Regions from separate parts of the Shewanella scandinavica genome, predicted to be linked through region 1. Evidence: predicted binding sites of a transcription regulator. Region 1 holds the regulator's gene; each other region holds the start of a gene.

Evidence for each region. Region 1 encodes sigma-54, which starts transcription at its own class of promoters, with help from an activator protein. Its sites were predicted from a motif close to GTTGGCACGNNNNTNGNNT; they were not measured.
Region 2: the regulator sigma-54 is predicted to act here: its motif matches at 2,764-2,782, upstream of Q4Q50_RS06205 (YggN family protein).
Region 3: the regulator sigma-54 is predicted to act here: its motif matches at 2,674-2,692, upstream of Q4Q50_RS05685 (DUF3192 domain-containing protein).

The regions. Positions count from the first base shown of each region.
Region 1 covers NZ_JAUOES010000018.1:5,213-9,809, forward strand. The annotation lists gene Q4Q50_RS15040 (HPr family phosphocarrier protein) at 1-252, opposite strand, end outside; gene rapZ (RNase adapter RapZ) at 239-1,093, opposite strand; gene ptsN (PTS IIA-like nitrogen regulatory protein PtsN) at 1,090-1,533, opposite strand; gene hpf (ribosome hibernation promoting factor) at 1,536-1,823, opposite strand; gene Q4Q50_RS15060 (RNA polymerase factor sigma-54) at 1,852-3,330, opposite strand; gene lptB (LPS export ABC transporter ATP-binding protein) at 3,438-4,169, opposite strand; gene lptA (lipopolysaccharide transport periplasmic protein LptA) at 4,166-4,597, opposite strand, start outside.
Region 2 covers NZ_JAUOES010000005.1:248,270-252,866, reverse strand. The annotation lists gene mutY (A/G-specific adenine glycosylase) at 1-445, opposite strand, end outside; gene trmB (tRNA (guanosine(46)-N7)-methyltransferase TrmB) at 645-1,361, shown strand; gene Q4Q50_RS06215 (YggL family protein) at 1,415-1,741, shown strand; gene glsB (glutaminase B) at 1,741-2,655, shown strand; gene Q4Q50_RS06205 (YggN family protein) at 2,838-3,659, shown strand; gene Q4Q50_RS06200 (LysR family transcriptional regulator) at 4,109-4,597, shown strand, end outside.
Region 3 covers NZ_JAUOES010000005.1:126,151-130,747, forward strand. The annotation lists gene Q4Q50_RS05670 (Mpo1-like protein) at 879-1,184, opposite strand; gene Q4Q50_RS05675 (GNAT family N-acetyltransferase) at 1,168-1,815, opposite strand; gene Q4Q50_RS05680 (DUF2789 domain-containing protein) at 1,964-2,197, shown strand; gene Q4Q50_RS05685 (DUF3192 domain-containing protein) at 2,209-2,616, opposite strand; gene Q4Q50_RS05690 (hypothetical protein) at 2,782-3,165, shown strand; gene Q4Q50_RS05695 (Zn-ribbon-containing protein) at 3,165-3,938, shown strand; gene syd (SecY-interacting protein) at 4,093-4,597, opposite strand, start outside.

The sequences.
Region 1 (4,597 bases):
ATCGATCAAGGCACAAATGGCATCCAGAGCGGGCTCAGCATCTGGACCTTCGGCGATAAGCTTAATGGTTTTACCCATGCCAGTCTCAAGCATCAATAAGCCAAGCACGCTGGCGGCCGATGCCTGTTTATCGCCTTGTATTAAGGTGATGGTCGCATCAAACTCGGATGCCAGTACCACCAACTTAGTGGCGGCACGGGCATGTAATCCCAGTTTGTTACAGATGGTGATCTGACGTTCAAGCTTTGGCATTATTCAGCTCTCGATGGCGGGCATAAACTTTATGTTTACCGTTACTAAAGCGTTTAGCCAATTGCTCTGCGACGTAAACCGATCTGTGTTGTCCACCCGTGCAGCCAATCGCTACAGTTAAATAACTGCGATTGTTGCGCTCGAGATGCGGCAGCCAAGTTTCCAGTAAATTCTCGATTTGCCAGATGAACTTATTCACGAGTGGTTGACGATTTAAGAATTCAGCCACGGGTTCATCTAAGCCAGTCAATGGACGTAGCGCCAGCTCCCAGTGTGGGTTAGGCAGAAAGCGTACATCAAACATAAAGTCGGCTTCAGTTGGCATACCGTGCTTAAAGCCAAAGGACTCGAAGTTGATCACTAACTCTTTATCGACGCTGCCGAGCAGAATTTGTCTCACTTGATCGCTTAAATCATAGATATTCAGATTCGACGTATCTATGTAGTGATCGACCAGTTTTGACATAGGCTCGAGCAGTTTCCCTTCCAGCTTTATCGCTTCTTGCAAAGAGACTTGGCTCTTCGACAAAGGATGCAAACGGCGGGTCTCGCTGTAACGCTTAAGCAGAATTTTATCGCTGGAATTGAGGAAGAAGCTGGTTAACTCAGTATCAGGAGGCAGGCTCGCGAGTTGCTTCACTAAGACTTTATCCTGCTCAGGCATGTTACGCACGTCGACACTGATGGCGACGAGATCGTTACTGCCTTTGAGTTGCTCAAGCAAAGTGCCGATTAAGGGCAAGGGAAGGTTATCGACACAATAATAGCCGAGATCTTCGAGTACCCTTAGGGCGACAGATTTGCCTGAGCCTGAGCGGCCCGACACTATGACCAGTTTCATCCAGTGATTACCTGATAGAGTTCCGTTTCATCATGCGTCTTGCGTAATTGCTTTAATATTTGCTTGTCGCTCAGCTTTTCGGCCATGCAAGACAAGGTACTTAAGTGCTGCTGACATTGGTCTGCAGGCACCAGTAGTGCAAATAAAATATCAACAGGTTGCTTATCGATAGCATCGAATGCTATCGGCTCTTCACACTTAATGAGTATGGCAATGGGCTGCTCTATATCGGTTAATCGACCATGTGGAATGGCGATGCCGTTCCCTATACCTGTGCTCCCCATCTTTTCGCGCGCCACTAGGCTTTCGAATATCTCTTGAGATGAGAGGGTCGGGTACTGGGCAGCGACTAAGTCGCTGATGAGTTCCAGTACCTTTTTCTTGCTGCCCGGAGTGGCGCAGGTAGTGCACTCCGGCCGCAGTATGGTACAAAGTTCCATTATTAGTGTTTTGTTAACTTCTCTTTGTGTTTAATAACCTGACGATCAAGCTTGTCAATCAGGGCGTCTATAGCGGCATACATGTCAGCATGCTCTGAAGTTGCAAAAACTTCACCACCGATAAGATTTATTCTCGCTTCGGCAATCTGTTGCATTTTCTCGACATTGAGCACAACGTGCACATTATTGATCTGTTCGAAATGGCGTTCAAGTTTTGAAAACTTTTCTTCTACATATGCGCGTAACGATTCGGTAATTTCGACATGGTGTCCACTCAGGTTTATTTGCATAGAAACGTCCTCCGATATCCACTGTAGGTTATAAACTTTTACGCTGATTAGAAGGCGGAATGAGCATAGCCTCTCGGTACTTCGCAATGGTTCTGCGGGCTACGTTGATCCCTTGTTCTGCCAGAAGTTGTGCCATCTTACTGTCGCTTAATGGTTTTTTCTGGTTTTCCGCTGCAACCAGTTTCTTAATGAAGGCTCTGATTGCTGTGGATGAGCACTCCCCACCATCGTCAGTTCCGACGTGGCTAGAGAAGAAGTATTTTAGTTCAAAAAGTCCCTTAGGGGTATGCATGTATTTTTGGGTGGTCACCCGTGAGATGGTGGACTCATGCATTTCTACCGCTTCGGCAATATCGTTAAGCACCATAGGTTTCATGGCTTCTTCACCGTATTCGAAGAAACCTTGCTGATATTGCACTATGCAATTCGCAACTTTAAGTAAAGTGTCGTTACGGCTTTCTAGGCTTTTGATAAACCATTTAGCCTCTTGCAGATGGCCACGAATAAATTGGCTATCTGCTTGGTTTTTAGTACTGCGCGCCATCGATGCATAGTGTTGATTTACATTGATTTTTGGCATGCAGTCTGGGTTAAGTTCAACCACCCAGCGGCCATTCTTCTTCGACACAGACACATCTGGGATGACGTATTCGTCATCGTTGGGCGTAATCAATAAACCTGGGCGGGGATTGAGGGTTTGGATAAGCGCGATGCCGTCCCTTAACTCATCCTCTTTTAATTTAGTCTTACGCATCAACAATCTAAAATCGCGCGCGGCGATCAGATCTAAATGATCTTTGATCAACATGCGGGCATTTTCGAGGTGTAGAGTGTCAGCGGCGAAATGCGACAGTTGGATCAGCAGGCACTCGCTTAAATCGCGGGCGGCAACACCAATGGGATCAAAATGTTGAATGCGCTTGAGTACGGCTTCGACTTCGTCAAGCTCAACTTCAGGATTGCCCATCGCTTCGAGAATTTCTTCAGTGCTTTGGGTGAGATAGCCCTGATCGTCAATGGCATCAATAATGGCGGTGGCAATGGCTAAATCAGTTTCAGAAAACGGTGTGAGGTTTTTTTGCCATTCTAAGTGCTCATACAAGCCTTCACTGGTCTCACCTTGGAAGGGCATATCATCTTCACGACTGCCGCCGGGGCCAGAATTAGGGGAGGCGGTGAACACTTCATCCCATGTGGTGTCCATGGGGAGTTCGTCGGGCATGGACTCTTTCGTGAGCGACTCTGCCGTGTCTATGGTGGAGCTGTCTTTTTCTGGCGGCAGGGTGCTAGATTCACTGAAATCCGTATCGGATAGCGTTTGGTTTACAGGGTCTTTAGTGGCGTCGAATTGATCCTCTTCCAGCTCGAGAAGGGGATTAGAATCTAAGGCTTGCTGGATCTCTTGCTGCAGTTCTAATGACGACAGTTGCAACAGACGTATGGCCTGTTGTAATTGTGGCGTCATGGTTAACTGTTGACCCAGTTTGAGCTGGAGTGACGCTTTCATGTTACCGCTGATCCCTACGTTATTATTGTTGGATGAGGTCGCTTGTTATCATCTTGAGTGGAGTCCAATGGTGGCATAAATTACCTGCATTGGCTCCGCTTGATTAACTATAGCCTGAATTGTTCACCTAAGTACACAGCCCTAACTTGCTGATTGTCTAAGATCTCTGCGGGTGTTCCTTCGGCAATCAAGTTTCCGTGACTCACGATATAGGCATGTTCACACACATCTAATGTCTCACGGACATTGTGGTCTGTGATCAACACGCCAAGGCCACGACTTTTGAGCTGTTCGATAATCTTTTTAATGTCGATAACCGAAATCGGATCGACACCAGCAAAGGGTTCATCGAGCAAAATGAACTTAGGATTTGCTGCTAACGCCCGCGCAATTTCGACACGGCGACGTTCACCGCCCGACAATGACATGCCTTGGCTGTCACGGATGTGGGTGATGTGGAACTCTTCAAGCAGATGTTCTAGCTCTTCTTCCCTTTGCTCTTTTTTTAATTCTTTACGCGTTTGCAGCACGGCCATGATGTTGTCATGGACGGTCAGTTTACGGAAGATACTGGCTTCCTGTGGCAAGTAACCTATGCCTTTGCGGGCGCGCAGGTGCATAGGATCTGCGGTTAAATCATCATCGTCGATAAAAATGTGGCCTTTATCGCTTTTAACCAGACCGACGACCATGTAAAAGGTGGTAGTTTTACCCGCGCCGTTCGGGCCGAGTAGGCCAACGACCTGACCGGTTTTTACCGTCAGACTGACGTCTTTAACCACTTGGCGACTCTTGTAACTCTTCGCCAGATTTTGTGCTCTTAGGGTGATTTGGGTCATTTAGAGTCCTGCTTTTTCACAGGTTTATCTGCTGGCGCGTCTGGTTTGGCATCATCTTGATAGCTTTCTGGCTGAATAATCGTGATCACGCGATCGTCACCACTGCCGGTACTCTCGGCAATTAATTTTTGCTGGATGATGTTGTAGCGGATCAAATTACCCGTCACTTGGCTGCCTGCTTGATCTAACGAGGCTAGACCTTTAAGTGTCAGGGTGCGGCTCGCCATATCGTAACGAATTTCTTTCGCGCTCGCCGAGGCTGGACGGCCATCGTCTAATACTTGGCTGTACGTCGCAGGGTTGCCAGTGGCCACTAAAATTTTGCTATTTTCACCTTCGGCAGAAAATGCACGCAGTTGATCTGCATGGATTTTAATCGAACCTTGGGTGACTTCAACCGGACCAAAGAAGATGATCTGGTTGTTCTT
Region 2 (4,597 bases), on a different contig from region 1:
GTCGTGCTAACACGCGTTTGACGTTACCGTCGAGAATGGGGTGATGCTGGCCAAGAGACAGTGACAATACCGCGCCTGCTGTCGAGCGACCAATACCCGGCAGAGCCAGTACTTGCTCAAAATCCGTTGGAAATAATCCCTGATAATCGTCGCGGATCATCTTGGCCGCTTTATGCAGATTACGCGCCCTAGCGTAATACCCAAGGCCGGTCCAATGATGTAACACCTCATCATCTGGCGCGTTAGCAAGTGCTAACACATCGGGAAAACGCACCATAAATTTAAGGTAATAGGGAATAACAGTCGCAACCTGAGTTTGTTGCAGCATGATTTCAGAAACCCATACGCTATATGGGGTTTTATCTTGCTGCCAAGGGAGAGTTTTACGACCGTGATTGTCGTACCAAGAGACGATACGTGTAGCGAAGGAGGCTGTAGATTTCATCGGCGCAGTGTAGCGGCAGTTATCTTCTTAGACAAGCTCAAAGACAAGTGGATAAGGGCTAAAAAGCCGAAAATCACTGCTAAATTCGCACTCTCAAATAATCTTGGTATACTTTCGCCCCATTAGTGCTTGCACTGTATGTTGAACTTTGGATAATGCCCTTCTTTTATGATGGTGCTGTCCACTAGACGAGGCAAAAATGAGCGAAGTCACTACCGCTGAATTTAATGAAGAAGGCAAGTATCTGCGTAAGATCAGAAGCTTTGTCCTAAGAGAAGGTCGCTTAACTAAAGGCCAAGCACAAGCTATTGAAAGCCAGTGGCCAACAATGGGGTTAAATTACAGCCCAACGCCATTGGTTCTGAGCGACGTTTTTGGCCGTGAAGCCGATACTGTGCTGGAAATTGGCTTTGGCATGGGCGCCTCTTTAGTGCAAATGGCTAAAGACGCACCAGAGCAAAATTTTATTGGTATTGAAGTGCATAAACCGGGTGTCGGTTCTTGCTTAAGCGATGCCGCCATCGCGGGAGTGACTAATTTACGTGTGTATCATCATGATGCCATGGAAGTATTAGAACATGCGATTGCTGACGGTTCATTAGCCCGAGTGCAATTGTTTTTCCCCGATCCTTGGCATAAGAAACGTCACCATAAGCGTCGTATCGTACAAGCTGAATTTGCTGAACTGATCCGCCGCAAGCTAAAAATTGGTGGCGTGTTCCATATGGCAACCGATTGGGAAGAATACAGCGAGCATATGTTGGAAGTGATGCAAGCGGCTCCTGGTTATAAAAACCAGTCGAGTGACGGCACTGTGGTACCACGTCCTGATCATCGCCCACTGACAAAGTTTGAAGCCCGCGGCCATAGATTGGGTCACGGTGTATGGGATCTGATGTTTGAGCGTATCGCTTAATCTAGATATTTCAATTGATTAATTAGTTTTTTAACACAACGGGGAAAGTCACTATGGCAACTAATCGTAGCCGTCGTTTACGTAAGAAAATGCGCGTTGATGAATTCCAAGAGTTAGGTTTTGATATGGCTTGGACTTTTGATGCATCAGTATCAGAAGCCGATATCGATGCAACTGTAGATAAATTCATCGATGAAGTGATCGAAACCCGTAAGTTAGGTTTCCATGGCGGCGGTCACATCGAATGGGAAGGCATCATCGCAACCCAAACGATCGGCAAATGTACCGAAGAAGATATTGCTGCAGTTAAGGCGTTCTGGGCGAACCAAAAAGTGTCTCAGGTTGAAGTTAGCGAACTGTACGACATTTGGTGGGGTTAATGCCCGAGTTGGCATTACTTGAGGAAGTGGTCGAGAAAGTTCGACCCTTGCTCGGCCAAGGAAAGGTTGCAGATTACATCCCCGCACTGGCCAGCGTTGATGCTGGCAAAATAGGCATTGCCGTCACAACCGTTGATGGTGAAACCTTAGGTGCGGGCGATTACCTTGAGCCGTTTTCGATTCAAAGTATTTCCAAAGTTTTCAGCTTAACCTTAGCGTTAACTTTATATGAAGAGGCCGAAATTTGGAGCCGAGTTGGCAAAGAACCTTCGGGCCATTCATTCAACTCTTTAGTACAAGTCGAGTTAGAACGTGGCAAGCCGCGTAATCCATTTATCAATGCTGGCGCGTTAGTGATTGCTGACTTATTGCAGAGTCGTTTAGGTGCGCCTAAACACAGAATGCTCGAGCTAGTCAGGCAACTAAGCCAAAACGATAAAGTCAGTTTCGATAAACAAGTGGCAGATTCAGAATATCAGCATAGTGCGCGCAATGCGGCGATTGCTTATTTGATGAAGTCCTTTGGTAATTTTCAAGGCGATGTTGATACTGTGCTACGCACCTATTTTCATTACTGCGCCTTAAAGATGAATTGCGCTGACTTGTCTAAAGCCATGTTGTACTTGGCTAATCGCGGCAAAAGCATAATTGGGACTGAGCTTATCTCTCAGGTGCAAACTCGGCAGCTTAATGCCCTGTTGGCGACTTCGGGCCTATACGATGGAGCGGGCGAGTTTGCCTATCGTGTCGGTATGCCTGGTAAAAGTGGTGTCGGTGGTGGCATCATTGCCGTTATTCCTGGGGAACTGTCGATTTGTGTTTGGTCGCCAGAACTCGATGGCAATGGCAATTCGCTTGCTGGCACTGCCATGCTTGAGCATTTAAGCCAACGCCTTGGTCGTTCCATTTTCTAGTTTTACTTCACGTTTTTATTAGCACTATCAGACTAAAAGTTAGCGAATTTCGCTAATGACCTTTTAGTGCTAACTTTCCTAAATCCAACATAATCATATTGTTATAAAGTTGGCACGTCTCCTGCTATAAGCTATTCAGTAGTTTAGGTTTATCGAATTATTCAGATTAAAGGACGAACAACATGAAATTAAATAAGCTATTAACTGGATTTGCCTTATCCGGCGTGATTTTAGGGACATCTGGCCTACAGTTGGCGCAAGCGCAAACAGAGCCTAAAGTCGATGAACGTTGTGAAGTCTCTTTAAATTATGACGTTATGGTTGAGCCTAAAAAATTAGTCATGAGCGAGAAGGGCACCGAAAAGTATCGCATCGAAGTCGATAAGTTATTTGTTGAAGGCAAACAAGTAAACTTAACCGATAAGCAAAAAAAGCTAGTGACTCAATACGCCGATGAAGTGTCGACGCAAGTGCCTGAAGTGATTGAAGTCGTGAACGAGGCCGTCGCATTAGCTTCGCAAGCGGTGAGCATGGCGTTAACCCCTTTAATGGGCGATGCGGCCGGTGCTAAATTCGATGAAATGATGGCAGGCGTCCAAAAGCGTGTTGATTCAGTTGCCTACCGTCATGGCGATAGCTTCTATCTCGGCGCGACGGAGGACTCGATTCAGAACACCTTTAACGACGAATTCGAGCAGGAAATGGAGCAAATTGTTCAGAACTCAGTCGGTACTATTATGATGACCATAGGTGGCCAAATCATGTCGGGTGACGGTGATAGTTTTGAAGCCAAGATGGATGCCTTCTCCAAAAAAATGGACAACTTAGGCCAAGATATTGAGCAACAAATTGAGAGTCAATCTAAGGGACTGGAAGCTAAAGCTGACCGTTTGTGCGACCGATTTGAAAATCTGTTAGTGCTTGAAAATCAATTACGCCAAGAGGTACCAGAACTCGCGCCTTATGCGTTGACACAAAACTCAACCAAGGAGCTGCGTGAATAGTTCTTGTTAATCGTCCTTACTAATAGTTTTTGTGAATAGCCCTTGGTTTTAACTGCAATAACTTCTATCTCCTTGTGCATGAGTCAAATTTGAATGCTACGCCCCTAGTCAATTTATCGCCTAGGGGCTTTTTTATTGGCTAATTCTTAGTGGCGAAAGCTATGAGGATAAAGTCGATGTGGCTTGTAGGCTTGGCTTGCAGCGATTTAGTTCGGAATGTTACAGTCTAGAGACGAATATTTGGTATACTCTTAAAATATAATTAAAAGCTGGCATATCAGTCAGATATAACACCCTACTTTAGTGGACTTTTTCGGTCTAAATCTCTGCGTTATATCACTTTAATGCGAGATATCAATGCTATGGTTATTTTTAAGCGATGATTACGCTAACCACTGCTATTCACCGAAAGTTAATATCATTGTCGTAAACAGCTTAAGGCGACTTCCATGTTAGAACTGTTAGAACCTATTGCGATTTTTACTCATGTGGCCAGAGCTGGTAGTTTTAGTGCCGCCGCAAGAAGGCTTGGGATTTCTAAGTCTAAGGTCAGTACACAAGTCGCCGATCTTGAACATAGACTTGGTGTTCAATTAATCCAACGTACCACCCGCAGCTTAAGCCTGACTGAAGCAGGGCATTTGCTGTATCTGCAAGGTGAAGAATTGCTGCGTGACGCTGAACAAGCGATAGCCAGCGTGCATAACTTAAATGATGCGACCCGCGGCGTGCTTAAGGTGGGGATTTCCCAGTCCTTTGGGGTGATGCATATCATTCCTGCGCTGCCATCCTTTATGGCAAAACATCCTGAGCTTGAGCTACAAGTGAGCTTACTGGACCATAAAGTAGATGTCGTGAGTGAAGGCTTAGATTTATTGTTAACTATGTCGGAGCAATTACCGCTTGGTATGGTTGCTAGACCTCTGATGAAGTGCCAA
Region 3 (4,597 bases), on a different contig from region 1:
ATAAGAGAAGTAAGACTGGTAAACATGCTTTGCGGTGAGAAGTCTTTAAGCAGAGTTAAGATAAAATCTGTGTGAATAGCTTTATAGCTTGGCAAAGCGAGATTAATGCTGAAAATGAACCAAAGAAAAGGGCGCAACTAAAGTGCGCCCCATTTATCCTTTGTAAGCCGTCCTGCTCGATTTGTGCTCCCTGCACCATCCATGCGTTTGCTTGCGTCCTGCGTCGTCCCTGTAATTCCTTTTCGTCCCTGTGTATCAAACTTGCGTGAGATAACACTCAGTCCTTTGACCTGTAAATCCATTTTACAGAGCCTGTCACTTCCTATGACTTCTTCCTATTGCATCCTGCAAAAATTTGTCTTCCATAGAGTAGTACAAGCTGTTCACCCTTATACTTTATCCTTGTCTCGACACATCCTGTCTCGAGTTCATGCTTAATCCTTAAGCGTGTCCTGTATTCTTCCTGAAATTCATCATCCTGACGATACGACTCACTGTCTCTAATCATCCTTGAAAAGCAATCCTGCTTTTCCTTAGCCTATCCTAGGCGAATGACAGTTTTCCTACCGTCAGCGATTTCAACCATGAAATCTTAATTCGTTGCTTCTTGCGTCCCTTTGGCCTGTTTCGCTTTCCTTGCTATCCATTTGCTTTGGCCATGAGTGAATTCTACGTTAACCATGACTTTTTTGTTCGGCTCAAAGAACGGACTACAAAAGAAATTACGACCGAACAGGAGAAAGATAAACACAAACTAATGATTTAATTGAAAATTAAACCGAGGAGAACAAAAAACAATCAAAAAGAAAACATTATGTCCTACAGCGTTTGTAAGCGATCTCTCACACGGGTATGGGCATCTCACTCGGGCGGCTTTTTTAACGCTTAAAAATGCTGCGGATCATCTGAGCAAACATCACCCAATCTGCCATCAAACTGTAAAAGGGATACTGAAATGTCGCGGGTCGATTCTTCTCAAATACAAAGTGTCCCACCCACGCAAAACCGTAGCCAACGAGCGGAATAAACCAACATAGCCACCAGGCTTGTGAAACCAAGGCAATGCCAATCAGCAGCAAGACTAAACAACTGCCAACAAAGTGCAATTGCCGGCAAGTCGGGTGCTGGTGCTGGGATAAATAGAAAGGATAAAAATCGGCGAACCGTTTATAAGAGTGAGTCATCTTGTTGCACCGAATAGAATAATAACTGGCCATGGACACTGCCGATATTGAGCTCGCCTAAAGAAACAAAGCCATGCTGAGTAAACAGTTGCAGATGGCTCTCCTGAGCGACAAACACGCCAATACCATCCAAATCCGGCTGTTCATCACACCAACTCACCACAGCTTGCACTATCTTATGTCCGAGTCCTTTATGCTGCTCGTTCGGTGCAAGGGCAATAAACTGCAAAATACCACAGTGCTTACTGGGTAAGAGTTCGACAATACTGGACTCTTTTTTCATCAAAGCTTGGGTTGATTGCCAGCCCGTACCTAACAACATTTTTAAGCGCCAATGCCAGTAACGCCCTTCTCCCAAAGGCACTTCTTGCGTTACCACACAGGCTAAACCAACCAGTCTTTCATGGTCGAACAAACCTATGAGTGCTTGTTTTTGTTGCCATAACGTATTGAGTTCTTCGCGGATCGCGGCGCGCAGTTTTTGCTCGTAAGCGGCTTTATCTGAGGTAAAAAGTGAATCGACAAAAAAAGGGTCATCATGGTAAGCGTTGTAGAGGATAGAAGCGGCAATGCGTAAGTCTTCCGCGGTCAAATAGACTGCACGGCAGTCTTCCAAGGTCTCATTATCCATTATTAGTATTCCTTGACTTAGCTCACACTTTTATGAGTAACAATCAATTTACCAAGGAAACAGAAAAGTGCAAATTTTAATCATAGATTGCATTTTTCAATCAGGCGTTTACTCTAAACGAAGGCACTATACTGAAAAGGAAATAATGATGGATACTACGCCAGTAGACTTAAGCCACTTATTCGAGCAACTCGGTTTAGACAGTAGCGATGAAGCCATAGCGCAATTTATTGCAACCCATGATATCGACCATCACATCCATTTAAGCCAAGCGCTCTTTTGGACCCCTGCCCAAAAGAGCTTTATCATTGAAGGTTTAGAAGCCGATGCCCTCTGGACTGAGCCCATTGAGCAATTAGACACTCAGCTACGTAAAAGATAAGACTCGTTGGTTCAGATTTTACCGTAAGCCGTTTCACCCCAACCCACTAAGGCATTGTTGCTCAGCACGATAGGCGTGCATTCATCCTTAGTGGTTTTTCCATCGCCATTATTACGCTGGGTACGATAAAACAACACTAAGACTTCATTATTGGCTTCACCTTGTTGAGCACTTTGTTGAATATAGGCTTCACTAAAATCAGCGGTGCCCATTAAGATCATCACTTGGTCTTTAGGCATGCCTAAGCTCAGTTTGGTTAAGTTAGTGCGATTTTTATCCTGCACTTTCTCCCAAGATTCGCTGCTATCCCAGCCCGATTCTCCATCACCGACATTGACCACGCAGCCGCTAAGACCTAAGCTTGCGAGCCCTAAAAACGTGATGGCGATAAGTTTGTTATTCAATTTATGGTTCATCATGTGACATCCTGTGTAATTATTATTGAAGCTTAAAAAATGGTATTTCGGCTGGACAATAAGCAAAATAAATGCCACAAGACAACACACTGTTTTTAAATGAAAAAAATTAATTATTATTTTAAAATTGGTTTAAACAATTCAACAAATTAAGGAATTTTGCTAATTATGAGTCCCCTTGACCAAGTATTAGCGGCCGCACGTTCGCTCGAAGCCTGCGGTAAAGTACCGAGCCTTGCCTTAATTAAAACCCGTTTAGGTAGTAGCCTACCTTTACCTATATTGATCCAAGGCTTACAGCAATTTAAATCTATGCCTAAGGCAGATCGCGAGCGTTTAGCCGAGTTACAAGCCATCAGCCCGACAATCGAAGCCGCTGCAACTAACGATACCTTGACGCTTGCGCTGCTTGCCGATCGCCTGCAGATACAACAGACATATTTTGAACGTCATGCTGAGCAGCAAAAAGCAGAAATAATGCAATTAAAAAATGAGCTGCTTGAACTAAAACAACGCATCAACTTATTAGAATCCCAAGGAAAAACCGCTTAATGTTTGTCACTGAACTGCGTTTTGAATGCTTCGCCGACACCACTATCTCTGCCGCCGAAAAAGCCATTAATCAGCTCCTTGAAGCCTATCGAGCTAATGGCCAAATCTTAGGGCGAGAATTTGCGGTCGCCTTTAATGACGGTGAGTTTAGAGTGCGTTTACTGATGCCAGAGAAAAGCAGTTTAGCGCATAAATATCACAGCCCTTGGGTCAAAAAAGCATTAGCAGAGTTAACCGACGCTAAGCTACTCGCGCCGCGGGAAAAGTTTATCGGTCAGGACATTAATTCTGAGGTCAGCAATACCGACACACCGAGCTGGCAACTGCTGTATACCAGCTTTGTACACATGTGCTCGCCCCTGCGCAGCGGCGATAATCTACTGCCGATTCCCTTATATCGACTTCCAGCAACCTTTAATGGCGATCACAAACGCATTATCCGTTGGCAGAGCGAATGGCAAGCCTGTGACGAGTTACAAATGGCGGCGGCCACCAAAGCAGAATTTGCCGCACTTGAGGAATTATCGAGTCCAGACAGTGATTTATTTCGCAGAGGTTGGGATTTGCGCGGCCGTATCGAATATCTCACTAAAATTCCGACCTATTACTACTTATACCGCGTCGGCGGCCAAGATTTGGCCTCCGAAATGGCGCGACCTTGCCCACGTTGTGGCAGTCATGATTGGAAACTCGATGAACCTTTATTGGATATGTTCCACTTTCGCTGCGAGCCTTGCCGCATAGTATCGAATCTGTCTTGGGATCATCAGTAACATCATCTTATCTCGCTGTAGACCTCAACCTAAGATAAGCCATGCTTAGGTTGAGCGTTCACGCTCAAACTCAGTGTGGTAGAGCATTCACACTCTGGCTAAACGTTGTAGAAGGCTGAGAGCTCGCCGCAAGATAGCGTCAAGCTCCCGCCAACTAGCGTTTACCGAAGAGGTTTTGCCACATACGTTTAAAGCTGGCAAAAATCCCAGGATGTTCTAATGCAGGCATCGGCAGTTCTTCATGTTTAACGGGCGGTGCTATCCGTGGCGATATTGCTTCGATAAACGCAGTCAAACTCGAGGCCAATTGCGCTGATTGCACTTCACCAGGGATTTCAATCCACACGCTGCCATCACTGTTATTGATGGTGAGCATTTTATCGCCCTCATCTAATAGGCCAATGAACCACGTCGGTGACTGCTTGAGCTTTTTCTTCATCATCAGATGACCGATCAGGTTTTGCTGCAGGCAGGTAAAATCATCCTCATTCCACACTTGCAGTAACTCACCCGTGCCCCATTCTGAGTCGAACAATAACGGTGCAGAAAAATACTGACCGTAAAAATGATTGATTTCTGGCCATAAAGTCAACTCAAGCGCATGCTCAACATTGGCAAAACTGCCTTCGACTTCGCGTTTAACCGGCTGCCAAGAAACG